One region of the Shewanella sp. SM95 genome, then DNA from elsewhere that is predicted to be linked to it. Evidence: predicted binding sites of a transcription regulator. Region 1 holds the regulator's gene; each other region holds the start of a gene.
The links. The regulator sigma-54, encoded in region 1, starts transcription at its own class of promoters, with help from an activator protein. The targets are predictions, from matches to a motif close to GTTGGCACGNNNNTNGNNT.
Positions count from the first base shown of each region.

Region 2: L5M29_RS01420 (DUF3192 domain-containing protein) is a predicted target of sigma-54. The motif match lies at 7,410-7,428, and genes of this name have one in related genera.
Region 3: L5M29_RS01350 (DUF1328 family protein) is a predicted target of sigma-54. The motif match lies at 3,094-3,112, and genes of this name have one in related genera.

Region 1 covers NZ_JAKKSE010000018.1:65,465-75,362, reverse strand. The annotation lists gene L5M29_RS17735 (OmpA family protein) at 232-921, shown strand; gene L5M29_RS17730 (molybdate ABC transporter substrate-binding protein) at 1,187-2,023, shown strand; gene mgtE (magnesium transporter) at 2,103-3,467, opposite strand; gene L5M29_RS17720 (HPr family phosphocarrier protein) at 3,718-3,993, opposite strand; gene rapZ (RNase adapter RapZ) at 3,980-4,834, opposite strand; gene ptsN (PTS IIA-like nitrogen regulatory protein PtsN) at 4,831-5,274, opposite strand; gene hpf (ribosome hibernation promoting factor) at 5,277-5,564, opposite strand; gene L5M29_RS17700 (RNA polymerase factor sigma-54) at 5,593-7,071, opposite strand; gene lptB (LPS export ABC transporter ATP-binding protein) at 7,179-7,910, opposite strand; gene lptA (lipopolysaccharide transport periplasmic protein LptA) at 7,907-8,461, opposite strand; gene lptC (LPS export ABC transporter periplasmic protein LptC) at 8,448-9,008, opposite strand; gene kdsC (3-deoxy-manno-octulosonate-8-phosphatase KdsC) at 9,005-9,556, opposite strand; gene L5M29_RS17675 (KpsF/GutQ family sugar-phosphate isomerase) at 9,556-9,898, opposite strand, start outside.
Region 2 covers NZ_JAKKSE010000001.1:311,604-321,501, forward strand. The annotation lists gene L5M29_RS01380 (4'-phosphopantetheinyl transferase family protein) at 1-549, shown strand, start outside; gene L5M29_RS01385 (hypothetical protein) at 638-1,183, shown strand; gene L5M29_RS01390 (alkyl/aryl-sulfatase) at 1,355-3,343, opposite strand; gene L5M29_RS01395 (LysR family transcriptional regulator) at 3,467-4,408, shown strand; gene queF (NADPH-dependent 7-cyano-7-deazaguanine reductase QueF) at 4,502-5,359, opposite strand; gene syd (SecY-interacting protein) at 5,419-6,069, shown strand; gene L5M29_RS01410 (Zn-ribbon-containing protein) at 6,165-6,938, opposite strand; gene L5M29_RS01415 (hypothetical protein) at 6,938-7,321, opposite strand; gene L5M29_RS01420 (DUF3192 domain-containing protein) at 7,486-7,893, shown strand; gene L5M29_RS01425 (DUF2789 domain-containing protein) at 7,905-8,138, opposite strand; gene L5M29_RS01430 (GNAT family N-acetyltransferase) at 8,289-8,927, shown strand; gene L5M29_RS01435 (DUF962 domain-containing protein) at 8,920-9,225, shown strand.
Region 3 covers NZ_JAKKSE010000001.1:284,500-294,397, reverse strand. The annotation lists gene L5M29_RS01360 (beta-ketoacyl synthase N-terminal-like domain-containing protein) at 1-1,075, shown strand, start outside; gene pfaD (eicosapentaenoate synthase subunit PfaD) at 1,192-2,838, shown strand; gene L5M29_RS01350 (DUF1328 family protein) at 3,194-3,370, shown strand; gene L5M29_RS01345 (hypothetical protein) at 3,395-3,589, shown strand; gene L5M29_RS01340 (diacylglycerol kinase family protein) at 3,734-5,413, shown strand; gene L5M29_RS01335 (hypothetical protein) at 5,464-6,123, opposite strand; gene L5M29_RS01330 (major royal jelly family protein) at 6,350-7,426, opposite strand; gene L5M29_RS01325 (sigma-54 interaction domain-containing protein) at 7,536-8,906, opposite strand; gene L5M29_RS01320 (hypothetical protein) at 9,153-9,608, shown strand; gene L5M29_RS01315 (BON domain-containing protein) at 9,885-9,898, shown strand, end outside.

The DNA.
Region 1 (9,898 bases):
TTAAATTGGCTGGTACAAGCCATCATTGAAACCCGAAATCTGTATCTTTGCTGACTAAAATCTGGATTAGCATAATTGAAGATGGATAAAGGATTGTCTCCAGCGCAATTGCTTATATACTGCCTGCTTTGTGGCAATCCCTAGGTCATTCGTATTACCTAATGGACGTGATATTTCTTGCCCTTTTGAGCGGTATTCACAGTCATCAATCATATAAAGAGGTTATAAATGATGAAGTGTTTTCAGGCAGTGCAATCTAAACCATCCCTGTTAGCCATAGTGGTATTGACGACCGCGCTAGTTGCATCGGGTTGTACAACAATCAATCCCTATTCAAACGAAGAACAAACCGCTAAAGCGACCAGTGGCGCATTAATTGGTGCCGTCGCGGGTGCCGCAATTGGAGTGGTATCTTCGAGCAAGAGCGACCGCGGTAAAGGTGCTTTAATTGGTGCTGCATCGGGCGCTGCAGTCGGTGGTGGTATTGGTTATTATATGGATGTGCAAGAAACCAAATTACGCCAACAATTAGCCTCAACGGGCGTGAGTGTGACCCGTAACGGCGATAACATCATTTTGAATATGCCTAATGAAGTGACCTTCGGCGTAGATCAAACCGAGTTAAGTGACGGTGCTAAACGCGTGCTGAATTCAGTGGCGGTTGTGGCCAAGGAATACAGCAAAACGCAGCTTAACGTATTAGGTTATACCGACAGCAGTGGCTCAGACTCTTACAATTTACGTCTGTCACAGGTCCGTGCTAGCGAAGTTGGTAATTACTTGATGAGTAAAGGCGTTGCCTCTGCCCGTGTAAAATCAAAAGGTATGGGTGAAGCGAGTCCTATTGCATCAAATGCCAATGCAAATGGCCGAGCACAAAACCGCCGCGTTGAGATCATACTAATACCAACGGGTAAATAGTCTGGTCTAAGCACAAAGTTCTCGCTGAAAAAGTCGCCAGGGGCGACTTTTTTGTTTTCAGTGGTGGGCTAATTGAGTGATTAGCTTGCCGTGCTTCAATTAGACAATTTGTCCTTTATGAAGCGCACCTTGAGTGACCTGCACCACAAACATATCACTGCTAATTACCTTGGGATGAGTTCGGCTTGATCCCTTTATCGATTTCACGTTCTGTATGGGAATAAGTCACAAGAATGACTTTTAGTGCCTAAAGGAGAATATGACTATGATAAGCAAAAATGTGTTAGTAGCCTTGAGTTTAAGTCCTGTCATCATGGTGACGGCTGTACAAGGAGTGCCGATGAAAGCCGAAGTGACCACAGGAGCCGCGCCGATAGAACTGCGCGCCGCAGGCAGTCTAAAGGCTGCGATGAGTGATATTATTACTGCTTATCAAGCACAGTCGCAAATGAGTGTTGTAGCGCAATATGCGCCCTCAGGTTTATTGTTAAAACGCATTCAAGAGGGCGAGAAAGTCGATATCTTTGCCTCGGCGAATATGAAACATCCACAGGCATTAGTGGATTCGGGTCAGGGCGAAGCGGTGCAAATGTTTGCCCGTAATCAACTCTGCGCTGTTGCTCAAGACACAGTTCAGGTGACGAGTTCGACGTTACTCGATACCTTGTTAGATCCTAAGATTAAAGTCGGCACCTCAACCCCGAAAGCCGACCCCGCGGGTGATTATGCCTGGGCCGTTTTTGCTAAGGCCGAAGCGGTAAAACCCAATGCGAAAGCTGCGTTAGAGACCAAGGCATTACAACTGGCGGGCGGCCCTGAGAGCGTTAAACCGCCTAAAGATCGCAACCCCTATGGCTGGGTGATGGAAAACAAGCAAGCGGATATCTTTTTAACCTATTGCACTAATGCTGTGCTGGCTAAAAAAGAAGTGCCGAGTTTACAAATCATCGACTTACCGCAGGAGCTCGCCGTGGGTGCCGACTATGGTTTACTGGTTTTACAAGGCGCTAATACTGCCGCTAAGCCGTTAGCTGAGTTTATTCTATCGACAAAAGGCCAAGCGATTTTGAGCAGTTATGGTTTCCAACCTCCGGCAAAATAGCCTTCTTTAGTTTTCCTGCGGGATAAAAAACGGCACCTTTGAGGTGCCGTTTTTGTTATTAGCTCAAACTGTTAAAGCGTTAGTTCATCAAGTAGAGCGTCGCTAACCCGAGGAAGGCGAACAGGCCAACCACGTCAGTGACTGTGGTGAGCACCATACCGCCAGCGAGGGCAGGATCGATTTTAAGTCTTTTTAAAATCAATGGAATACTCGCACCTGCAAGCCCTGCTACTGTCATGTTGATCAGCATGGCGCTACCAATTAATCCCGCCAGTGCCATATCATCCTTCCATAGCCACACGGCGACAAAGACTAAAATAGACCACATCAAGCCATTGAGAAAACCAATAGATAGCTCTTTACCGATAAGCCAGCGGGCGTTGCTTTGGCCGATATGGCCTAAAGCAATACCACGGATCACGAGCGCTAAGGTCTGATTACCGGCAACACCGCCCATGCTAGGGACAATCGTCATTAGGATGGCGATAGTGGCAAATTGCTCAATAGTGCCTTCAAACATATTGCTGACCGACGATGCGAGCAGGGCGGCGAATAAGTTTATGGTGAGCCAGAGCGAGCGACGTAGGGTACTTTTTAGTACAGGACCAAAGGTATCTTCATCTCCGTCCATCCCCGCCATACCCATCATGGAATGTTCAGCATCTTCGCGGATAACATCGACTACGTCATCGATTGTGATACGCCCGAGCAGCTTACCATCACAGTCGACGACAGGTGCCGATACCCAGTCATTGCGTTCGAATTTTTGCGCGACTTCGCTGTCGGACATGCTCACCGGAATACTTTGAATATTGGGATCCATGATATTGCGAATTGTGGTGCTTGGCGCGCAAGTCAGCAGATCTGCCAGCCTAACACCGCCAAGGACTTTGTCCTGTTTGTCGACCACATATAAGGTATCTGTGGTATCGGGTAGGTTGCCCCTTTGCCGAAGATAGCGCAGCACCACATCGATATTCACATCGGGTCTTAAGGTGACTGTATCTGTGTTCATCAAGCTGCCGGCGGTCTCATCTGGATAAGATAGGGCTTGTTCTACCCTCAGGCGATTTTGTTCCGTCATCGACTGCAGCACTTGTTTGTAAACTGCGTCGGGTAGACTTCGCAGAATATAGGCGAGATCGTCGGTGTCCATGCTTGCTGTCGCTTTCGCGACTCGCTCAGGGCTCATGCTGCGGATAAGTGGGTCTTTGAGTTCTTCACTCAACTCATCGAGTATGTCGCCTATTTGTTCCTGATCGATGAGCTGCCACAGTACTTGTCTGGCACTTGGCGGTGATGATTCTAAGATCAGCGCGATATCTGAGGCGGCCATTTTTTGCAGCATATTGCGCACATGCACGAACATGCCGCTGCTAAGCGCTTGGTTTAACTGGTCAAGACTATGTCCGGTGTGATCGTTTTCTGCATTATCTACGGGCATTTGTCCTCCATTGTGCGGCAAATTGGTTTGAGATCTTAGTGTTGGGCTAGGATTTAGCGGTGACTAAGCGTCAGTCGATGACACAGATTAAGGCGGCTAAGGTAAGGTTAAGGCCAGCGCAATGACCGCTAGTGTAATCGCCTGTGGCTTGTATCGTCGAGCGACAAATGTTTTGCCATGTGTGAATGGCAAGTTTTTTAAACTAGACATGAAGTGAAACTAACGATGAAGTGCTTAGTGTGAAGTGAAACTAACAGGCTTCGTCAAACTTAGCGTCGATTAAGGCACAAATAGCATCGAGAGCCGGCTCTGCATCTGGGCCTTCGGCGATCAGCTTGATGGTTTTACCCATGCCAGTTTCAAGCATCAGTAAGCCAAGTACACTGGCGGCCGATGCTTGTTTATCGCCTTGGATTAAGGTGATGGTCGCATCAAACTCGGAAGCCAGTACCACCAACTTAGTGGCGGCACGGGCATGTAAACCGAGCTTATTACAGATGGTTATCTGACGTTCAAGTTTTGGCATTATTGAGCTCTCGATGACGGGCATAAACTTTATGTTTACCGTTACTAAAGCGTTTTGCCAATTGCTCTGCGACGTAAACCGATCTGTGCTGTCCACCTGTGCAGCCAATGGCCACAGTTAAATAACTGCGATTGTTACGCTCGAGGTGCGGCAGCCAAGTCTCCAGTAAATTTTCGATTTGCCAGATGAACTTATTAACCAGTGGTTGACGATTTAAGAACTCAGCTACGGGTTCATCTAAGCCAGTCAATGGCCGCAGCGCCAACTCCCAGTGGGGATTGGGCAGAAAGCGCACATCGAACATAAAGTCGGCTTCGGTGGGCATTCCGTGCTTAAAGCCAAAGGACTCGAAGTTGATCACGAGTTCTTTATCGACACTACCAAGGAGAATTTGTCTGACTTGGTCGCTTAAATCATAGATATTCAGATTCGACGTATCTATGTAGTGATCGACCAGTTTTGACATAGGCTCGAGCAGTTTTCCCTCCAGCTTTATCGCTTCTTGCAAAGAGACTCGGCTCTTCGACAAAGGATGCAAACGGCGGGTTTCGCTGTAACGCTTGAGCAGAATTTTATCGCTGGAGTTAAGGAAGAAGCTCGTTAACTCAGTATCTGGAGGTAGGCTAGCGAGTTGTTTCACTAAGACCTTATCCTGCTCAGGCATGTTACGCACGTCGACACTGATGGCGACGAGATCGTTACTGCCTTTGAGTTGCTCAAGCAAACTGCCAATCAATGGCAAGGGAAGGTTATCGACACAATAATAGCCGAGATCTTCGAGTACCCTAAGGGCGACAGATTTGCCTGAGCCTGAGCGGCCCGACACTATGACCAGTTTCATCCAGTGATTACCTGATAGAGTTCCGTTTCATCATGCGTCTTGCGTAATTGCTTTAATATTTGCTTGTCGCTCAGCTTTTCGGCCATGCAAGACAAGGTACTTAAGTGCTGCTGACATTGGTCTGCAGGCACCAGTAGTGCAAATAAAATATCAACAGGTTGCTTATCGATAGCATCAAATGCTATCGGCTCTTCACACTTAATTAGTATGGCAATGGGCTGATCTATATCGGCTAGTCGACCATGTGGAATGGCGATGCCGTTACCTATACCTGTGCTCCCCATCTTTTCGCGCGCCACTAGGCTTTCGAATATCTCTTGAGATGAGAGGGTCGGGTACTGGGCAGCGACTAAGTCGCTGATGAGTTCCAGTACCTTTTTCTTGCTGCCCGGAGTGGCGCAGGTAGTGCACTCCGGCCGCAGTATGGTACAAAGTTCCATTATTAGTGTTTTGTTAACTTCTCTTTGTGTTTAATAACCTGACGGTCAAGCTTGTCAATCAGGGCGTCTATAGCGGCATACATGTCAGCATGCTCTGAAGTAGCAAAAACTTCACCACCTATGAGGTTTATTCTCGCTTCGGCAATCTGTTGCATTTTCTCAACATTGAGCACAACGTGCACATTATTGATCTGTTCGAAATGGCGTTCAAGTTTTGAAAACTTTTCTTCTACATATGCACGTAACGATTCGGTAATTTCGATATGGTGCCCACTTAGGTTTATTTGCATAGAAACGTCCTCCGATATCCACTGTAGGTTATAAACTTTTACGCTGATTAGAAGGTGGAATAAGCATAGCCTCTCGGTACTTCGCAATGGTTCTGCGGGCTACGTTGATCCCTTGTTCTGCCAGAAGTTGTGCCATCTTACTATCGCTTAATGGTTTTTTCTGGTTTTCCGCTGCAACCAGTTTCTTGATAAAGGCTCTGATTGCTGTGGATGAGCACTCACCACCATCGTCAGTACCGACGTGGCTAGAGAAGAAGTATTTTAGTTCAAAAAGTCCCTTAGGGGTATGCATGTATTTTTGAGTTGTGACCCGTGAGATGGTGGACTCATGCATTTCTACCGCTTCGGCAATATCGTTAAGCACCATAGGCTTCATGGCTTCTTCACCGTACTCAAAGAAACCTTGCTGATATTGCACTATGCAATTAGCAACTTTAAGCAAAGTATCGTTACGGCTTTCTAGGCTCTTAATAAACCATTTAGCCTCTTGCAGATGGCCGCGAATAAATTGGCTATCGGCTTGGTTTTTGGTACTGCGTGCCATAGAAGCATAATGTTGATTTACATTGATTTTGGGCATGCAGTCAGGATTAAGCTCAACGACCCAGCGGCCATTTTTCTTCGACACAGACACATCTGGGATAACGTATTCGTCATTATTGGGCGTGATCAACAAACCTGGGCGAGGATTGAGGGTTTGGATAAGTGCTATACCATCCCTTAATTCATCTTCTTTTAATTTAGTCTTACGCATCAATAATCTAAAATCACGGGCGGCGATCAGATCTAAATGATCTTTGATCAGCATGCGGGCGTTTTCTAGGTTGGGAGTATCAGCGGCGAAATGCGACAGTTGGATCAGCAGGCATTCACTTAAATCGCGTGCGGCAACGCCTATGGGATCAAAATGCTGAATGCGCTTGAGTACGGCTTCGACTTCGTCAAGCTCAACTTCAGGATTGCCCATGGCTTCGAGAATTTCTTCAGTGCTTTGGGTGAGATAGCCCTGATCGTCGATGGCATCAATAATGGCGGTGGCAATGGCTAAATCGGTTTCAGAAAACGGCGTGAGGTTTTTTTGCCATTCTAAGTGTTCGTACAAACCTTCACTGGTCTCGCCTTGGAAGGGCATATCGTCTTCACGACTGCCGCCGGGGCCTGAGTTTGGGGAGGCGGTAAACACTTCATCCCATGTGGTGTCCATGGGGAGCTCATCGGGCATGGATTCTTTGGTTAGCGACTCTGCCGTGTCTATGGTGGAGCTGTCTTTTTCTGGTGGCAGAGTGCTAGATTCACTGAAATCCGTATCGGATAGCGTTTGGTTTACAGGGGGTTTAGTGGCGTCGAATTGATCCTCTTCCAGCTCGAGAAGGGGATTAGAATCTAATGCTTGCTGGATCTCTTGCTGCAGTTCTAATGACGACAGTTGCAACAGACGTATGGCCTGTTGTAATTGTGGCGTCATGGTTAACTGTTGACCCAGTTTGAGCTGGAGTGACGCTTTCATGTTACCGCTGATCCCTACGTTATTATTGTTGGAGGAGGTCGCTTATTATCATTTTGAGTGAAGCCTAATGGCGGTATAAATTGTCTCCATAGGCTTCGCTCGATTAACTATAGCCTGAATTGTTCACCTAAGTACACAGCCCTAACTTGCTGATTGTCTAAGATCTCTGCTGGAGTTCCTTCGGCAATCAGGTTTCCGTGACTCACAATATAAGCATGTTCACATACATCTAATGTCTCGCGGACATTATGGTCTGTGATCAGTACGCCAAGGCCGCGACTTTTGAGTTGTTCGATAATCTTCTTGATGTCGATAACCGAAATAGGATCGACGCCGGCAAACGGTTCATCGAGCAAAATGAACTTAGGATTAGCGGCTAAAGCCCGCGCAATTTCGACGCGACGACGTTCGCCACCCGACAATGACATGCCTTGGCTGTCACGGATGTGGGTGATATGAAACTCTTCGAGCAGATGTTCTAGTTCTTCTTCTCGTTCTTCGTTTTTAAGTTCTTTACGAGTTTGCAGTACGGCCATGATGTTGTCATGAACAGTTAGCTTACGAAAGATACTGGCTTCCTGCGGTAAGTAACCTATGCCTTTGCGGGCACGCAGATGCATAGGATCTGCGGTTAAATCATCATCGTCGATAAAGATATGCCCCTTATCGCTCTTCACTAGCCCGACAACCATGTAAAAGGTCGTGGTTTTACCGGCACCGTTTGGACCGAGTAGGCCAACGACTTGACCGGTTTTTACCGTCAGACTGACGTCTTTAACCACTTGGCGACTCTTGTAACTTTTTGCCAGATTTTGTGCTCTTAAGGTGATTTGGGTCATTTAGAGTCCTGCTTTTTTACAGGTTTATCCGCCGGAGCGTCTGATTTAGCATCATCTTGATAGTTTTCAGGCTGAATAATAGTGATCACGCGATCGTCACCACTGCCAGTACTCTCGGCCATCAATTTCTGTTGAATCATGTTATAGCGGATTAAATTGCCTGTAACTTGGCTACCTGCTTGATCTAATGACGCCATACCTTTCAGTGTTAAGGTGCGGCTTGCCATATCGTAACGAATTTCTTTCGCGCTTGCCGATGCTGGGCGACCATCGTCTAATATTTGGCTATACGTAGCAGGGTTGCCTGTGGCGACCAAAGTTTTGCTATTTTCACCTTCAGCGGAAAATGCACGCAGTTCATTTGCTTGGATTTTTATTGAGCCTTGGGTAACTTCAACTGGACCAAAGAAGATGATCTGGTTGTTTTTGATATCCGCAGTTTGGCTCACAGCTTTAATTTTGACTTCTTGCTTTAAGTCGCCCACTTTCGCGAAAGCACTCATGCTCATAATTAGCATTAGGCTGGCAAGTAATACGTTATTTTGCTTCATATGTTCCTACTACCTGACTGGTCAATTGCACTTCTTGCGCGTTGAGGTCGGCATAAAGGCCTTGGCCTTGAATATTAAAATCTTTCCCTGTGACGTAAATGGTACGGTCAGAGGTCATTATCATAGTGTTGAGATCGAGTTCCAGATAACTGGTGGACAAGGTCTGAATCGGTTCTTCTGGGCTAATGGCATCGATAATAACATTATTTTCTAATACAACCTTGCCAGTTTCCTTGTTTAGCTTGCCCTGATCAGCCCTGAGCTGCCATTGTGCTTTACCTTGGTCTGGATAAACAAGATAAACAGGTTGAGTAAAGAAAGTTTGATTCGTTGAATCATAATGTTCCATGTGTTTCGCCGTCACACGGCTATTCACTAGTCCTTGCTCATTGAACTCAACACTGCGCAGATCTTCAACGATGAAATCTGGGGTATTTTGATCTTTAACTCTGTTATCGGAATCACCGCTGTGTTTGTTCTGGACCTGCCAGTAAAGCGCTAGTGCGGTTCCAAAAAAAGCGATAATCGCGAGTGTCACACGACTCATATACTCATTCCATGGGCCGAAGTGAATTTATTTTGACTTAGGAGTAACAGATCTGTGAGTTCACGCAGTGCACCGTGGCCACCATTGAGCGTAGTCACAAAATGGGCGTGTTGGCGTACATAGGGGTGGCCGTCAGCAACACTGACCGCTAAACCGACGACATTCATCACGGGGAGATCGACAATATCATCACCGATATAAGCCACTTCTTCTGGGGTGACACCATAAAGTGCGAGCAATGCTTCATAGGGCTCGAACTTATTGTCTACGCCTTGGTAAATATGGGTAACACCAAGGGCTGTCATACGGTTTTCAACGATTTTGGATTGACGTCCTGTGATCACGGCGAGGTTGAAACCGCTGGTGAGGAGTGAGCGCACGCCATAACCGTCACGGGTATGGAAGGCTTTGAGCTCTTCGCCGCTATTGCTCAAGTAAATACGGCCGTCGGAAAACACCCCATCGACGTCACAGATTAACAGTTTAATCTTTTGCGCGCGTTGCCACACATCATCACTGATTGGGCCGTAAAATCCTTGCTGTGGCATTAAATGACTCCTGCTTTAACCATGTCTAGCATGTTAAGAGCGCCGATAGGATGGCGATCTTTATCAATAACAATTAATCCGTTGATGTTTTTTGAGTCCATCACTTGCAGCGCTTGGGCGGCCAATACATTATCCGTGATCGTGACGCAGTTACGGGTCATCACATCGGCAATGGGCGTCGTGCGTAAATTCACTTCGGCATCGATAACGCGGCGTAAATCACCATCGGTGAAGATACCAACCAGCTTGCGCTGATCATCGATAATCGCCGTCATGCCTAAGCCTTTCTTGGAGATTTCGTACAGGGCTTCTGTGATGCAAATATCGTGGTTGACGAGCGGT
Region 2 (9,898 bases), on a different contig from region 1:
GGCGATTGGTTATTGATTGGTGTGACTCAGTTTCATGGTGTTGAGTCTGGTTTATTTGGAGTCGATATAGAAAGGTCACGGCCGAAGACGGATATCTATCCAATCCTAAATCACTATTTTTCCGCCCAAGAAACTGCGGCTTTATTAGCTCTCGCCGATGAAGCGAGTCAGCGGCAGCGCTTTTTCGATTTATGGGCGTTAAAGGAATCCTATATTAAGGCGACTGGCCTAGGTTTAGCGCAGTCGCTTAAATCCTTCGGCTTTGATCTTAAGCCATTCGAGCAATTGGTGGCCGGATCGGTTGAGCTTAGATGCCAAGATGCAGCGTTGATGCCGTTCTATGGTGTGGCGCCTTTGCTGAGTGTCTATCCTAATATCCCGCTGCAAACCATTGATGCAAGTTCATTGTATTGGCAAACCTATTTTGGGCGTTTGACCGAGGAATACCGTTTTGCCGTGAGCTTAGGGCATGCTGGTAACACCGAGATTTCCATAATGCTAACGGCGCAACTGAGCAGCATAGAAGCCTTACTTACCAATTATGGTTAACTGGTCTTATTCATCTTCGGTTAAACATTGCTGGGTATAGTCATGCCCATAATATTTTGAATTTGAATGAAATAAATGAGGTTTAACAATGAAACGGATTAAGTGCCTAATACCTGCCACTATGATGGTGTTGCTATCTGGTTGTGGTTATTTTGGTGGCGATGAAAAGCAGCAATTGGAGCAGGCTTGGTTAGCCCAAGATCCACAGTTGCAGCAAGTGGTTAAGCAAATTCGTGCCAATGGCTTAGATGTTGTGGCTCAAAGCGCGGCAGCAGGCACTGTTTCGGCCTGTGTGGCTGAGAAACTCAGCCAAGATCCGCTGGGTAAGTTAGTCAATGTTGAAGGCTCGCTGGTGGAGTCTGCTAAAGTGGCAGAGCTGCTGGGTGACTTACAGAAAGTAATGGAGCAAGACATCAGTTTTGATCAGGTCGCGAGCTTGCTACAAAAGGGCGCCGATGCGGCGGCCTATGCTAAAAGTCTTATCGAGCAACAAGGTTTAGATCAAGCCTTACAAAGCCTTAAGCAAATGGTGACCGCGAGCGAGCAATTTGCCCAGCAAGACTTAGGCGGGCATTTTCAGCAGTTATTGCTTGAGTGCAAAACTTTAGTCCCAACGCCAGAGTCTGCGAATTAATTCTCTTACTTTAATCTAGCCTTTAAAGATTGCACGAGAGAACATGCCGTGCAAATGACTATCCGTACTTCACTCTTTTGCTTACAGAACACGACTCGCCAAGTGTCAGAATGGTTAGTGCTAGTGTAATTTTTCCATAAAACGCCCTGAAGATTCAGGGCGTTGATTTGGTTATTTCGCGCTTGGTAGTGGGACGATTTCAAAGCTTTCATCGAACTTTACTAAGGTCGACGCTATCTTACCGAAGGCATCTTTATCACCCTCTAACTTGGCAGTACCCTTAGCCAGTAACTCTTTAAGTGTGACTTTTCCGAGTAAAATCCCCGTAATATAGCGTTTATCAATATAAAGATTGGCATCGGCCTCCATCGGTTTATCAACCTTAATATTGCTTAAATTACCGTTACTTAGTTCAACATAGAGCGTTTCTTGGGTGTCGGGGTTAATCACATTAAGCCTGATTAGCCCAAGTTCAGCAGCTTTGAGGCTATCGACTTTTACGGCGAGGAAGTCAAATAGGGTCGATATGTCCATTTCTCCTAAAATATCTGCAGAGGCCGATTTAGGCGCGCCGGGTTGAATGCCTACGCGTAACTCTTGGGCGCCAGTGAGGTAAATGTTGCGCCAGCCAGCACCTTCGGCTTGATAACCCAGTTGCTCATAGGTATCGGCAAGTAATTGTCTTGCCTCTTTGTTATTAGGTTCTGCCATCACGACTTTATTGAGTGCGGTGGCCACAAAACGGTACTCGCCTTGGGCATAGTCGGCTTTGGCGTGTTTCACTACGGCTTTGGCACCGCCCATATACTCCACAAATTTCGTCGCTTCATCTTTTGTCGGTAGTGGGTTTAAGTTGGCGGGATTCATATCGAAATAGCCAAGGTACATGTTGTACACGGCTTTGGCATTATGGCTGTAGGTGCCATGGTAACCATTGGTGTACCAAGTATCGCGCACAGCCTTAGGGATAGTGGTTTGAATCGCATCGCCAATATCTTGAATACCCACGCCATTATTGGCTAAACGCAGGGTTTGATTATGCACTAGGCCATAGTTATCCCTTTGCATTCTTAAGTATTGGTTTATATCAGTATTGCCAAATACGGGGGCTGAGTGGGCAGTGAATATAACCTGTGCATCATTACCAAAATGAGTCAGTAATTCGTTGATATCCTTAGACCATTTTATCGCATCTCGAACTTTTGCCCCGCGTAAGGTATAAATGTTGTGCATGCCGTGGTAGGTGAGCTCAGCGGTCCACAATGCTTTCATTGAGGGAATATAGGTGGCCATTTCCGAGGCGGCTTCTGTGCCTGATGCATCCATAAACACCATGTCGATACCATCAATGGTGAGTGTTTCCCACTTATCTTTGGCATTTAAGGTGACATCGGGTTTAACGTAGGTCACTTCGCCTTTGGATAATCCCTTAGCAAGTGCGGCATCGACAATGCCTTGATCGTTTCGCTCTAATGTTGCGCCGTATTGATAGGCGGCGCGGCGGCTCATGGCATTACCGGCAAGCACGTTTTCGTCGACAATTTCTTTGGTGATGTTATTGGAACCATAGACTTTGACGTTTGGGAACATGTCTTTGATTGCGCGGGAGCCGCCAAAATGATCTCCATGACTGTGGGAATAAATCATCGCGACTACGGGTAAGTTATTGCCCTCGGGCAAGTGTTTTAGCGCAAACTCGAGGGATAATTTTGCCGCTTCTTTGGTCAGCAGCACGTCATAAAGGATCCAACCCGTTTTACCGCGGATAAGGGTTAAGTTCGATAAGTCTGTGCCACGCACTTGATAAATGCCATCTGTGACCTTGTATAAGCCGTTAGACACCATATTCAATTGAGCTTGGCGATAAAGTGAAGGGTTTACTGTGTCTGGAGTTTTGTCGCCAATAAAGCTGAAATCGGCACGTAAAATGGCTGCTGTTGGTTCATCGAGTTCAGCAATAAGATTTTTAGAAAACTCTTCAAAGGCTTTTTTGTCAGCAAAATTAAGGCTTGCTGCTGAGGTTTTATTTACCGCAATGGTTTGCTCGGTGGCAGGCTTTCCCTGATAGTGCAGGCTGATATGTTCATGCTCGTGTTCAGCGGCCACGGCGCTTAAAGAGAAGCTTGCGATAATACTCATTGTCATCAAAGATTTTTGCATTATTTTACCTACCGAAAAGTGGGATAGTGTCGTTGATGGTTTGAGTATAGCCAGCTTGTGTATTTAGATAACTCGAGTTAGTTTGGGTTGTAATATTCATATAGTGAATGAGTGCACTCCCTTATGCCGACACGAAAGCCATTAGATTTAAATTTATTACGCGTGTTTATGGTGGTTTACCGTACTCGTTCATTCACCCAAGCGGCACAGGAGTTAGATTTAACTCAGTCTTCCGTGAGTAATGCGATAAGCCGGTTTAGGGCTTGGGTCGGGGAGTCGCTGTTTAATCGGGTTGGACGGGGAATTGAGCCTACATCGGTGGCAAGGGAGATGTACCGTAAATTTGAGCAGCCCATGGCGGATATTGAAACCGTATTACTGGGGTTTGAGCATTTTGATCCCAACTCGAGCCAGCGGCGCTTTTATGTATATGCTAATGAGTCGGTTATCGAAGCGCTGCAATCAGGCGTGCAGGCTTTGTTACAGAATGCGGATATTGAAGTCATTTTCCGCGAGTCACCGCCGCAGGAGGATGAGCTATATCGCGATATTTTGCTTGAGCGGGTCGCCGTTGCCATAGACATTAAGCCCGCCCAGCAAAGTTTGCTCTCGAGTAAACTACTCTTCACCGAAACCCTCGTTTGTATCGTCAGTCGGCAGCATCCTCGTATTCAAGGTGTCATTAGCCATGAACAGTATTTTGAGGAGAAACACGTCTTTTTGAATCTAAGGCGTTTTAATTTGACTGCAGGGGATTTGTTTACCGAAGGCGTGTTACCAAGGCGCAAAATGTACAGTGAGCAATCATCTCTATTGAGTATGTTTGCAACTGTTGGCAAAAGTGAGGCGATAGGCATAGCGCCTTTGCGGTACGCCAGTCAGTACGCCGAGTTGTTCGGCATCCAGATTTTACCTATGCCACTGAAAACAAGACCCATTGATTTGTATATGGTGTGGAGCAGTAAATACACCCAAAACCCGAGCCATCAATGGCTGCGAAGCTTATTGCTCGATGCCAGTGCGAGCACTGTAAATGAAAAAGCTCTGAATCTTGCAAGCAGTTAGGCTAGCGATTCAGAGCTTAGTTTCGGTATGTAACCTTGGTTTTTGCTCAGTTCTAAACCTTAGTTCGTAATCTGATACTCGAACGAACGTTAATTACTGCCTTGCGAGTCTGTGGCTTTCGCCAGGTTGCTCGAAGTCACTGCGATACGGGTTGATATCTAAACCGCCGCGGCGCGTATAGCGGGCGTAAACGGTCAATTTAGTGCAATGACAGAAACGCTTCAAATCGACAAAAATCCGCTCGACACATTGCTCGTGGAACTCGTTATGTTGGCGGAAAGAAATCAAATAGCGCAGCAGTTTCTCGCGATCGATTTTAGGCCCTTGATAACGGATCATTACGCTGCCCCAGTCGGGTTGCGAAGTGATCAAACAGTTGGATTTCAGCAGGTTTGAATTAAGCGTTTCCGCGACCGTTTGCTTATCGTCCGTGCTGTTTTCCAAGTAATCAGGATTAAAACTATAATCGCTGACTTCAATATCGAGATCGTCAATACACGTGCCTGGTAACTCGATAATACGCTGAATGCCAAAGCTTTTTGGTTCGATGATTTTAACGCTGATATCACCTTGAGCACATTGACTTAAGTCTTGCACTAAGGTTTTTTGCAGTGAATCTATGCTATCGAACTTGGTTTGATTAAAGCTATTGAGATACAGTTTGAACGATTTCGACTCAATCAGGTTCAGGCTTTCATAGCTTAAATGAAATTCAGCTATGGCCACCATAGGCTTACCTTTAGCATTTAACCAAGACAGCTCATAACCCGTCCAGATATCGGCACCATGAAACGGTAACGTCCCAGTGAGTGCAATAGCATTACGGTTTAGTGAGCGTGGAACCCCTTGCAGCAGCGACGCATCATACTCGGCTTGATAGTCTGTGGCTTTACCTAAAGTCAGGCCAACAAGCGCTTGCGCATCACTATAGGGATCGTGATTCTGTGTCATCAATACTGTTTCCATGTCAAAATAGGCGCACATTATACCTGAAATTGGATTGTGCTTAAGTGTCTTGTCTGCCCGCACTCGATAAATTTTTGCAAAACTATCATCAAGCTTACTTAACGAGTTTAGGTGAACTACCGCGTTATTACCCACAGGGTGAGCCTTCTGTGTGTATTCAAGGCGAATTTCAACCGGATCTTGAACAGGCCGTTCCTTGGCAGCCAGTGAAACGCAAAGTTGAAGGCAGTTTCGCCAATGTAGAGCATGCACTGGAGTTAACTTTATGGCCAGAGATCAATGATTTTTACGGTCATTATTTCTCCGCCCCAGTATTATTTGACTCTAAGTGGGGCACCGGGGAGTTACTGCAAGTCTGGAATGATGACGATTTTAACTGCCTGCAACAAAACTTGATTGGTCATCTGATGATGAAGAAAAAACTGAAGCAGTCACCAACTTGGTTTATCGGTCTGTTAGATGAGGGAGATAAAATGCTCACCATCAATAACAGTGATGGTAGCGTATGGATTGAAATCCCTGGTGAAGTGCAATCTGAGCAATTGTCCTCGAGTTTGACTGCGTTTATCGAAGCATTATCGCCACGGATAGCACCACCCGTTAAACATGAAGAATTACCTATGCCCGCATTAGAACATCCTGGTATTTTCGCCAGTTTTAAACGTATGTGGCAAAACCTTTTCGGTAAACGTTAACTTCTGTGAGCGACATTTTTATTATCAACCTAAGTATTAACTCAACCTAAGCGTGGCTTATCTTAGGTTGAGTTCTGCAAGGGGATAAACAGATGTTATTGATGATCCCAAGACAGATTCGACACTATGCGGCAAGGCTCGCAGCGAAAATGGAACATATCCAATAAAGGTTCATCGAGTTTCCAATCATGACTGCCACAACGTGGGCAAGGTCGCGTTTTTTCTGTGGCTAAATCTTGGCCGCCAACGCGATATAAGTAGTAATAGGTCGGGATCTGAGTGAGATATTCGATACGACCGCGCAAATCCCAACCTCTACGAAATAAATCACTGTCCGGACTCGATAATTCCTCAAGTGCGGCAAATTCTGCCTTGGTGGCCGCCGCCATTTGTAACTCATCACAGGCTTGCCATTCGCTCTGCCAACGGATAATGCGCTTATGATCGCCATTAAAGGTTGCGGGTAAACGGTACAGGGGAATGGGCAATAAATTGTCGCCGCTGCGTAGGGGCGAGCACATATGCACAAAACTGGTGTATAGCAGTTGCCAGCTGGGTGTTTCGGTATTACTTACTTCAGAATTGATATCCTGACCAATAAACTTTTCCCGCGGCGCGAGTAGTTTAGCGTCGGTTAATTCTACTAAGGCTTTTTTGACCCAAGGGCTGTGATATTTGTGCGCTAAACTGCTTTTCTCTGGCATCAATAAACGCACTCTAAACTCACCATCATTAAAGGCGACCGCAAATTCTCGCCCTAAGATTTGACCATTAGCTCGATAGGCTTCAAGGAGCTGATTAATTGCCTTCTCGGCGGCAGATATCGTGGTGTCGGCGAAGCATTCGAAGCGCAGTTCAGTGACAAACATTAAGCTGTTTTTCCTTGGATTTCTAATAAGTTGATGCGTTGTTTAAGTTCAAGCAGTTCGTTTTTTAATTGCATTATTTCTGTTTTTTGCTGCTCAGCATGACGTTCAAAATACGCCTGTTGCATCTGCATGCGCTCGGCGAGCACAGCAAGGGTTAAGGTATCGTTAGTTGCGGGAACGTCAGTTGTAGGGCTGATAGTTTGCAACTCAGCTAAACGCTCGCGATCTGCCTTAGGCATAGATTTAAATTGCTGTAAGCCTTGGATCAATATAGGTAAAGGTAGGCTACTACCTAAACGGGTTTTAATTAAGGCAAGGCTCGGTACTTTACCGCAGGCTTCGAGCGAACGTGCGGCCGCTAATACTTGGTCAAGGGGACTCATAATTAGCAAAATTCCTTAATTTGTTGAATTGTTTAAACCAATTTTAAAATAATAATTAATTTTTTCATTTAAAAACAGTGTGTTGTCTTGTGGCATTTATTTTGCTTATTGTCCAGCCGAAATACCATTTTTTAAGCTTCAATAATAATTACACAGGATGTCACATGATGAACCATAAATTGAATAACAAACTTATCGCCATCACTTTTTTAGGGCTCGCAAGCTTAGGTCTTAGCGGCTGCGTGGTCAATGTCGGTGATGGAGAATCGGGCTGGGATAGCAGCGAATCTTGGGAGAAAGTGCAGGATAAAAATCGTATTAACTTAACCAAGCTGAGCTTAGGTATGCCTAAAGACCAAGTGATAATCTTAATGGGCACTGCTGATTTTAGTGAAGCCTATATTCAACAAAGTGCTCAACAAGGTGAAGCCAATAAAGAAGTCTTAGTGTTGTTTTATCGTACCCAGCGTAATAATGGCGATGGAAAAACCACTAAGGATGAATGTACGCCTATCGTGCTGAGCAACAATGCCTTAGTGGGTTGGGGTGAAACGGCTTACGGTAAAATCTGAACCAACGAGTCTTATCGTTTACGTAGCTGAGTGTCTAATTGCTCAATGGGCTCAGTCCAGAGGGCATCGGCTTCTAAACCTTCAATGATAAAGCTCTTTTGGGCAGGGGTCCAAAAGGGCGCTTGGCTTAAATGGATGTGATGGTCGATATCATGGGTTGCAATAAACTGCGCTATGGCCTCGTCGCTACTGTCTAAACCGAGTTGCTCAAACAAGTGGCTTAAGTCTACTGGAGTTGTATCCATCATTATTTCCTTTTCAGTATAGTGCCTTCGTTTAGAGTAAGCGCCTGATTGAAAAATGCAATCTATGATTAAAATTTGCACTTTTTAGTTTCCTTGGTAGATTAACAGTTACGCATAAAAAAGTGTGAGCTAAGTCAAGGAATGCTAACGATGGACAATGAAATTCTGGAGGACTGCCGCGCAGTCTATTTGACCGCGGAAGACTTACGCATTGCCGCTTCTATTCTCTATAACGCTTACCATGATGATCCTTTTTTTGTCGATTCACTCTTTACCTCAGACAAAGCCGCTTATGAGCAAAAATTGCGCGCCGCAATCAGGGAAGAACTCAATACGTTATGGCAACAAAAACAAGCCCTCATAGGTTTATTCGACCATGAAAGACTCTTTGGGTTAGCCTGTGTAGTTACTCAAGAAGTGCCTTTAGGGGAAGGGCGTTATTGGCATTGGCGCTTAAAGATGTTGTTAGGTACAGGTTGGCAATCGACTCAAGCACTAATGAACAAAGAGTCCAGTATTATTGAACTTTTACCCAGTAAGCACTGCGGTATTTTGCAGTTTATTGCTCTTGCACCAAATGAACAGCACAAGGGACTTGGACATAAGTTAGTGCAAGCTGTGGTGAGTTGGTGTGATGAGCAGCCTGATTTGGATGGCATTGGTGTGTTTATCGCTCAGGAGAACCACTTGCAACTGTTTACTCAGCATGACTTTGTATCCATAGGCGAGCTGAGTATCGGCAGTGTCCATGGCCAGCTTTTATTCTATTCGGTTCAACAAGATGACTAACTCTTATAAACGTTTCGCCGATTTTTATCCTTTCTATTTATCCCAACACCAGCACCCGACTTGTCGGCAATTACACTTTGTTGGCAGTTGTTTAGTTCTGCTGCTGATTGGCATTGCCTTGGTTTCACAAACCTGGTGGCTATGTTGGTTTATTCCTATTGTTGGTTATGGTTTTGCATGGGTGGGACACTTCGTATTTGAGAAGAATCGACCCGCGACATTTCAGTATCCTTTTTACAGTTTGATGGCAGATTGGGTGATGTTTGCGCAGATGATCCGCCACTTTTTTAAACGTTAAAAAAATTGCCCGAGTGAGATGCCCATGCCCGTGTGAGAGATCGCTTACAAACGTTGTAGGACATAATGTTTTCTTTTTGATTGTTTTTTGTTCTGCAACATTTAATTTTAAATAGAATCATTGGGTTGTATTTATTTTCCTTTGGTTGGTCCGTAATTAATTTTGTCGTCCGTTCTTTGAGCCGAACAAAAACGTTAGGGTTAACGTAGAATTCACTCATGGCCAAAGCAAATGGATAGCAAGGAAAGCGAAACAGGCCAAAGGGACGCAAGAAGCAACGAATTAAGATTTCAAGGTTGAAATCGCTGACGGTAGGAAAACTGTCATTCGCCTCGGATAGGCTAAGGAAAAGCAGGATTGCTTTTCAAGGATGATTAGGGACAGTGAGTTTTATCGTCAGGATGATGAATTTCAGGAAGAATACAGGACACGCTTAAGGATTAAGCATGAACTCGAAACAGGATGTGTCGAGATAAGGATAAAGTATAAGGGTGAACAGCTTGTACTAATCTATGGAAAATAAATTTTGCAGGATGCAATAGGAATACGTCATAGGAAGTGACAGGCTCTGTAAAAAGGATTTACAGGTCAAGGGACTGAGTGTTATCTCACGTAAGTTTGATACACAGGGACGAAAAGGGATTACAGGGACGACGCAGGACGCAAGCAGACG
Region 3 (9,898 bases), on a different contig from region 1:
CTTCGGCCCCGATTTCAGCATCTATCGCGGCCTAATTCCACCGCGCACGCCTTGCGGTGATTTACAGCTGACCACCCGCGTCATTGCCATTGACGGCAAACGTGGCGAACTGAAAAAGCCATCATCTTGCATCGCTGAATACGAAGTGCCTGCAACTGCTTGGTATTACGATAAAAACAGCCATCACGCCGTGATGCCCTATTCTGTGCTGATGGAAATATCACTGCAGCCAAACGGTTTTATCTCGGGCTATATGGGCACCACCTTGGGCTTCCCCGGCCAAGAGCTATTTTTCCGCAACTTGGACGGTAGCGGTAAGCTGCTGCGCCATGTGGATTTACGCGGCAAAACCATAGTGAACGACTCACGTTTATTATCGACTGTGATTGCTGGCAGCAACATCATTCAGAATTTCAGTTTTGAATTAAGCTGCGATGGCGAGCCTTTCTACCAAGGTAAAGCGGTATTTGGTTACTTCAAGGGCGATGCGCTGAAAAACCAACTCGGCATAGACAACGGCAAGACCACACAGCCTTGGCATGTGCAAAATGGTATAGCCGCCGATAGCCAAATCAATCTGTTAGATAAACAGCATCGCAGCTTTAACGCACCAAAAGGTCAGCCGCATTACCGTTTAGCGGGCGGTCAACTTAACTTTATCGACAAGGCCGACATAGTAAAAGCTGGCGGTAAAGCGGGCCTTGGCTATTTATACGCCGAACGCACGATTGACCCGAGTGATTGGTTCTTCCAATTCCACTTCCATCAAGATCCGGTAATGCCAGGCTCCTTAGGGGTTGAAGCCATTATCGAGCTGATGCAAACCTATGCGATTGACCAAGACCTTGGCGCTGGCTTTAAAAATCCAAAATTTGGGCAGATTTTATCGGATATCAAATGGAAATATCGCGGCCAAATTAACCCATTAAACAAGCAGATGTCGCTAGATGTACACATTACCAACGTGACAGACGACAATGGCAAATGCATCATTATGGGCGATGCCAACTTGAGTAAAGATGGCCTGCGGATTTATGAAGTTAAAGATATCGCCATCTGTATTGAAGAAGCCTAGCGAGTTTACGCTGTTAGAAAGACGCTAATCTCGAATAACGAATAACGAATAACAAATAGTTGCGCCGCCTTGGCTATCCACATCACCAAGGCGGCACAAATAACATGAGAACACCTATGACTAGCCATACTCTAGATCAATTCAATAGCAATAACGAAAAACTCAGCCCTTGGCCGTGGCAAGTCAACGATGCAGAGCTGTGCTTTGATATCGACGCATTAAGCAAAAAACTCAAAGATTTAAGCCAAGCCTGTTACTTAGTGAATCACAGTGAAAAAGGCTTAGGCATAGCGCAAACAGCCGAAATCACCACAAGCGACAGCCAAGCGCCACTAGGCTCACACCCCGTCAGCGCCTTTGCGCCCGCCCTTGGCACCCAAAGTTTAGGCGACAGTAATTTTCGCCGCGTACACGGGGTTAAATACGCTTACTACGCTGGCGCTATGGCTAACGGTATTGCCTCTGAAGAACTGGTTATCGCGCTGGGCCAAGCGGGCATTTTGTGTTCGTTTGGCGCGGCGGGGTTAATCCCATCCCGCGTTGAAGCGGCCATTACTCGCATTCAAGCGGCGCTACCCAATGGTCCTTACGCCTTTAATTTAATTCACAGCCCAAGCGAGCCCGCATTAGAGCGCGGCAGTGTTGAGCTGTTCTTAAAACATAAAGTGCGCACGGTCGAAGCCTCGGCATTTTTAGGGTTAACGCCGCAAATCGTCTATTACCGCGCGGCGGGTTTGAGCCGCGACGAACATGGCGACATCGTCATTGGCAACAAAGTCATAGCCAAAATCAGCCGCACCGAAGTCGCGACTAAGTTTATGGAGCCGGCGCCGGCCAAAATCCTCCAGCAATTAGTGAGTGACGGTCTTATCAGCCAAGACCAAATGGCGATGGCATTACTGGTGCCCATGGCAGACGACATCACAGCCGAAGCCGACTCCGGCGGCCATACCGACAATCGTCCACTCGTCACGCTATTACCGACGATTTTGGCGCTTAAAGATGAAATCCAAGCTAAGTATCAATATAAAACGCCCATCCGTGTGGGCGCAGGCGGCGGCGTCGGCACACCCGATGCAGCATTAGCCACCTTCAACATGGGTGCGGCATTCATCGTCACAGGTTCTATCAACCAAGCTTGCGTCGAAGCGGGCGCCAGCGAACACACCCGTAAGTTACTCGCCACCACAGAAATGGCCGATGTGACTATGGCGCCTGCCGCCGATATGTTCGAAATGGGCGTGAAATTACAAGTGGTTAAGCGCGGTACTTTGTTCCCGATGCGCGCCAATAAGCTTTATGAGATCTACACCCGTTACGATTCGATTGATGCCATCCCTGCAGACGAGCGTAAAAAGCTCGAAGAGCAAGTGTTCCGTTCATCACTCGATGATATTTGGGCGGGCACTGTCGCCCACTTTAACGAGCGCGATCCTAAGCAAATCGAGCGTGCACTAGATAACCCAAAACGTAAGATGGCGCTGATTTTCCGCTGGTATTTGGGTCTGTCTAGCCGCTGGTCAAACACAGGCGAAATCGGCCGCGAAATGGATTACCAAATTTGGGCAGGCCCAGCGCTCGGCGCATTTAATGCGTGGGCCAAAGGCAGTTATTTAGATGACTATAAGGCCCGTAATGCGGTGGATTTAGCCAAACATTTAATGGTGGGCGCAGCATATCAATCCCGCATTAACCTGCTGTTATCCCAAGGCGCGAGCATTCCAGTTAGCCTGCAACGCTGGAAACCATTAAATCGTTTTTAAACGTATTTAGCTCATATCATCTTGTATTATAAGATCATAATATCTTCAAGCCGACACAAACTCACAGTGTCGGCTTTTATTTGTCTTTACTTATGGACGACATCAGCTCACAGTCTTTGATTCAACGTATTAGGCTGAAACTCTTACCGAAGCTTAGGTAAAAATTGCCTACCCCTCTTTTAATTCACTCACACCATTTTAAATAAAATGATTTAAATTATATTTAAAATCAATTAACTACTTAAAATTTTTAAAGTTGGCATTAAGATCGCAATCAAGTAAGAGCCATTAGCCGTTACCTTACAAGTGACACAAACGGTCATGAGAAGGATTAATACAAGGGCAGGAGGTTATTATGCTAGGTTGGACATTAGTATTTCTAGTTGTTGCCGTGATTGCCGGGTTGTTAGGATTTGCTGGGATTGCTGGCGCAGCGGCGGGAATAGCGAAAATCATTTTCTTCATATTTATTGTGTTATTAGTGATTTCTCTGCTGATCAATGCCCTTAAGGGTAAATCACCGCGACTATAATTTTTTTTAGAAAAGGAGATAGATATGAAACCATTTACCCTGATGACAAGTGCAGCATTCGCATTATTACTCGCCCTAGGTTTAACGGCCTGTAGTGATAACAAAGCCGAAGACGCGGGCGAAAAAATCGATGAAGTAATGACTGATACAGGTAACGCCATCGAAGATGCCTGTGAAGAAGTCAAAGAAGGTGTTAAAGCTAAAGATACTAAGTGCTAAACAAACCTGACTTTAGGGTGGCAATAGACTCGTCTACTGCCACCCTTTTGGTTTAGACTCGCTCATTTCTGCATCTCTCATCTCGACATCTATCCATTCAAGTGCAACGATTTTAACCAAGAACAATGGCATTGGAGGACTTGCATGCTAACGAAGATCCACATCAAATATTTGTACACTGCAGGTGCAGTATTGTTAGCCTATTTTGCAGTAACAGACACTTCTCCCCTGCTCACTTTCATTTGTGCATGGACAAGTCTGTCACTGTTTTTAGTCGGTTCCGCCTATTGGTTTAATCTCGCCAGTATTTTTAGAAAACGCCAAGATGGCACTATTCCTTGGTATATTCGTTGGGGTTTTATTCCCTTTTTATTAGGCTGTCGACTCTATAACCACTGGGCCAGAAAATACGATTCAGTACCGCCCATGCAAAGGATTGATGAACATCTGTATCTCGGCTGTAGACTCTTTTCCGCAGATCTGGAAAAGATTAAAGCCAATAAGATCACTGCCATTCTGGATGTCACCGCTGAATTTGATGGCTTAGATTGGTCGCAATTTGAAGATCATATCGAGTATTTAAATATTCCCATCCTCGACCATAGCGTACCGACCAGCGCCCAACTCAATCAAGCTGTTAACTGGCTGCACCGCCAAGTGCGCGCCAATAAACAGGTACTCATTCACTGTGCTATGGGTCGTGGCCGCTCAGTGCTGGTACTCGCCGCTTATTTGGTTTGTAAAGATAAACAACAGTACTTCGCCGAAGTACTGCAACAGATAAAGCAAATCCGCAAAACCGCTGGCTTAAACAAATGGCAATTACGCGCGCTCGATCGCATGCTTAGTCAAGGGAAAATTAACATCCACAAAGTGGCGTGGATTATCGCCAACCCAGTTTCTGGTGGCGGGAAATGGCAAGAATACAGCGAGCAAATCCAAGATGAACTCAAAGCCTATTTTGACCTGACTTTAAAACTCACAACAGCAGACGAAACCGCAAATGTCTTCGCCGAGCAAGCCCGTAATGCAGGCGCTGATATCATTATCGCCTGTGGTGGCGATGGTACTGTGACTGAAGTGGCCTCTCAAATCGTTGATACGGATATCGTCTTAGGCATCATTCCTCTTGGCACAACTAATGCTCTCAGCCATGCCCTCTTTGGTTTAGGCAGTAAGCTTATTCCTATCTCTCAGGCGCTGGATAATATTATTCAAGGGCATTGCCAAGCCATTGATACCGCGCGTTGTAATGAGGCGTTAGTGTTGTTGCTTGTGGGCATAGGGTTTGAGCAACAAATGATTGAATCCGCAAACCGTGAGCGTAAAAATGCTCTCGGCCAGTTTGCCTACCTCGATGGCTTATGGCGCGCAGTGAATGCCGATATCACTTTAACCATCCAGCTCAGCTTAGATGATGCAAAACCCACAACATTGACGACCCATAGCCTAATCGTTGCCAATGCCGCACCGTTTACCAGCGTGTTGGCGCAGGGCGATGGCGAACCAAACATGACCGACGGTTTGCTCGACATTACTTGGCTGGATGCTGGCGATGAACCCAAAGAGCAGTTGCTTAGCCTCGCTGAATTAGCGATTGCGGGATGGGTAAAAGAAGGCAATAAGAGTGTGCGAGATCAACAAGCGAGTGCAAGTAAAGTCCATCATGCCCATGCTAAAAAGGTCACTATCAGTAGCCAGCCTAAGTGTAAATATGTGATTGATGGTGAAGTATTTGAGCCAGCGGATCTCACTATAGAAGTCCAGCCAGCATCTCTTAAAGTGTTTGTTCCTTATCAGGAAACCACTGAGCAAGATGAGTGATCGTTGTGGAGGACATCCAGCCTAACTTTTTAGGCTGGATGACTGAGCATTTATAGAACGAACAAAAAATATAAAATATTCAACAAAATAAATATAACCAGCAGAACCAGTACCCGCATGAAATTAAATTCGCTACCTTTGGGAAGTGATTTTTGAGTGGTGTTACTAAAATCCTGAAATTTACAGTCTATTGCCTGCGCGCATTGCTGTAGAACTTGTTGTAATTCCTTTCTATCAGTACTGTCACCCAATATCAATTGAGCACCGTTGGGCTGGTGCAATTCTAAATAAGCCAGATAATGTTGGACAGTATCTTCCGCTTGGCGATTGCGGCTGATCTGATGCCAGCGGGTGATTTGCAGCTGATAAAGTTGCACTGCTTTGATGTCCGAAAAGGCATAGGAACGCCACCGCCACAATCCCATATACCTCCCATTGAAGAAACCTTTACCGAGCCACAATTGCTGTTGCTCAGCATCTAACCAACACTGTTGCCGAACAAACGCAGTCGGTAACACGGGTAACAATAGAAACAGTGTTACCCAGCCGAGAACGAGCTGTAGTATCGGATCGGGTTGTAAATAGGTTGCTCTGGCGCAGAGTAAACCAAGCAGTAATAACCCAGCAGCAAACAGCCATAATAGAGGTCGGTACTGAGTACTCAGAGTTTGAATATAAAATGCATTTTTAGAAGGTTGATTGAGTTTCACTGAACTTGTTCCTTGTTCCTTGTTCCTTGTTCCAAAAATTATCTCACCATTCAATATTGACCTGTGCCAGTCACAATAAGAGGCATTGATAGTTTGCACAATCAACACCTAACTCATTTCTAGACGCTTTCGAGTTAAACCAAAGACTTACATCAACGTAAATAACAGTTGCGATATAACTCATACTGCAAATATAAGCTGCAACTTTGCAGTTGCAGCTAAGGTGTTATTGACCCGCAGCAGTATCCTCACCGGTCCAGAGTCGCATGATGCGGTAAGGCGGTTTGGCTGTTTCGGCTTTTCCATTAAAGGCTTTTGCTTTATGCAATTGATTCACTGAAATATATAACCAGCCTGTTTCACCAAATTGCACACTATCTGGAAAATCCAGTAGTGGAGAACTGACCGCTGTTGTTAGTGTGCCTTTGTTATCTAGCATGGAAATGGCATTGTGGTTCAAATTGGTAAAGTAATGATTACCTTGTTTGGACGTTGCTGCGCCATCTGATACTGGCTTGGCTCCGACTAATTTTACCGTGGCGATAATTTTATCATTATTGCCTGTTTGTAAAGCCGCAGTCGATAACTGATACCAGTGAGTGCCATTCATTGCACCATAATAGAGTGTACTTCCGTCGGCAGATAAACTGATTGGATTGACCGCTACACTGGCAACTTTGCCATTAAACAATGTTGTTTTGTTATCTATGTTCATTACTGCATCCGTTTCAGCCTGCAGCGAGCTATGACCTGAAAAACGTATTGTATGACCATCGTCGATACGCACCGCTAAGAGGCCAGGGTTGGCGATATCGGCTAAATAAATCCAGCCTTTTTGAGAGTCGACCACCAGATCCTGCATAAAGCTGCCTTTAGGCGCGAGAGCTTGTGGTAGGACGATTTGTTTATATAGACTGCCGTCCTTAATGTTGAATCCCCAAATCCTTGTCTGGCCTAATTCTAACCCCATATCTGCGGTCCAGAGGTGTCCAGCCTTGTCCTGAGCAATACCTAATAAGGTATCAAATTGAGCAGTATTGGCTGCCGATGTTTTTTGCAAATCCATTGAAGGCCAAGCTTTATAAGCGTTGGTCTCACGATTAACTTCAATCAATTGCAAACCTGATGGTGTATCAAATGGATGTATTGTGGCAAAAATCCGACCTTGTGCAGTGACGCTGACATTGCCAGGTCGTATTGGCAATTCAGCGACTGTTTCAAGACTTCCTACTGCTGGGGTGGCGTTTACAAAACTACTGGCTGTCAAAGAAAGCCATAATGCTGTTGTTAATAAGTGTTTCATATTCTATCTCCGCTTTTTCTGTTTAAGGGCTGTAGAATAGGAGTTATTATTTACAAAAAAAAGAGTATAAAACTTAGCTCTGTTTCAATATTAATTTGATAATTAATGTTTATTCAGCAGTCGTTTCACCGGTCTCGACTTGCTGCTCGTACTTGCTGAGCTTGTTGTAGAGGGTTTTAACGCTGATCCCCAGTTGTTCGGCGGTATCCGTTTTATTACCTTGAGTGGTTTCTAGTGCTTGATAAATAGCGATTCTCTCTAAATCATCTAAGCGCATGCCTTGGGGGATAACAACTTGTTCACCACCACATAAACCCACTTCATTCGTCTGAGGTAGCTGTAAATGGCTGGGTAAAATATCCTGATCGGCCAGAATATAGGCTCGCTCAATGGCATGTTTTAATTCACGCACATTCCCTGGCCAAGGATATGCCGCAATCATCTGCGCACTGTCTTCAGCGAGGCTTTTATTCTGCTTTTCGGCCACATTACGATAGGCAAGAAAATGCTGCGCTAGCCCGAGAATATCATCGCCACGTTCCCTTAATGGCGGAACGCGGATAGGGAACTGGGCCAAACGGAAATACAAATCTTCGCGAAATTGCCCAGCCTCTATCGCCACTCTGGGATCACGGTTAGTCGCTGCCACAATACGTACGTTTGCACGTTGCACTTTGTCGCCACCCACAGGACGATACTCGCTATTTTCCAACACTCTGAGTAACTTCACTTGATGATCAATCGGCATTTCGGTGACTTCATCGAGAAACAAGGTCCCGCCTTCAGCCTGTTCAAATACGCCTTTGTGATCGCGATTCGCCCCCGTAAATGCACCTTTGACATGACCAAACAGCTCACTGTCGACCAATTCTGGGCTTAATGCACCACAGTTAATCGCAATAAAAGGCTCGTTCACCCTAGGGCTGGCAAGATGTATGGTATTAGCAACCAGTTCTTTCCCTACCCCACTTTCCCCAATAATCAGCACATTACTGCCTGTCGCAGAGACGCGACGAATAGTGCGATATAGCTTGTGCATAGGAGCTGATGAACCAACAAGCAAACCGTATTGGTCTAGCTCGCTAGCAAAAGGATGCAGTCGATTAGGCGATGATGCTAAATACTGTGCAAAATCAGCAAAAATTTCGCTGATTAGCGGCATATCGTAAGGTTTGCGAAAGTGGTAACCAGCAAAATGAGACATTAACTGATCAAGATTAGGGTTTGGCTGACCGTCGGAGAGAAAAATAAACTCAATATTTGACATGGCCGCATTATCCAGCAGCACAAGGTAATCTTCTCGACTAAGACTGGATAACTCAATAATGGCAACATCGACGTGATTTGCCCCTAGCTGCTCTATCCAAGGCAAGTCATCGACACTGCGTAGCTTATTAAAGTCTGCAGCGCCAGCAAGTTCGATGATTGCTTGCTCGGCGCCAACATCCTGCAAGTGATAAAAAAGTGTCAGTCGAGCCATGCGTATCTACTCCCTGTATGAAAAACTACTGTATGTCAGCCATGAAATTTTAACAACAGCAACGGTAATAGTTGCCGATGTTCTAAGATGATATCTCGATGAACTGAGAATATCAGTCTAAAAATCAGCCTGTTAAAATATCATTAAAAACGAGAACAGAATATGCATGGTAGCTGAACGAAACAAAATCAGTTTACCCAAGCAGTTAAACAATCTATGTCGAACACTGGCATTAGGAGGCCCATAATGAAGTCTAATGTTGTGCAACATCAGACTGATATCCGCGCCGATATCATGTTGATCGATGAAATCATCAAGCTGAATCAGGAAGGACTCACATTTTACAACCAAGCGAGGAGGTATGTCGAAGACTATAATCTTAAGCGTGTTTTTTCCGCCAAAGCTAACATCCACCAACGAATGTTAACTCGGTTTGAACAGCTGAGACGTTTGGCTGACGAGCCAATTAATGGCCTAAGTCACACCGTGCCCGTCACTTATACTCAAGCAACAGAATTGCTGCAACAGTGCCAAATTTCGCAGGCAATGACCGCTCTTGTCGACATAGAGCAGCAAGTGCTAATCCAAATAAAACAAGCAGTAAGGCAAGCGCATCAGCCACAACTTGCAAACCAACTTGCAGAGGGTGCCGCTTGGCTGCAAATGAGTTACGACGGTACGGGATCGCTCAATCACCATTAATTCCCTGTCGCTAAGTGAGCCATATTTAACCGACTCCCCTCCACTTTTACTACAGACATAATACCGCACTGATGAGTGCGGTTTTTTATGCTCGAATGATGGCTCAGCATGCCAGAAAAAATTACATTTTGTCGGTAAAAAAGACCGACCTAAAGGAAAATGCCAAGGTATAAAAACGCCAGAAAAAACAATTTAAACATTAAAAATCATTACCTTAAAAACATTGGCACGATTGGCGCATTATCTAGCTTCGAGAAAACAACGGAGGATATGATTATGAAAACTACAAC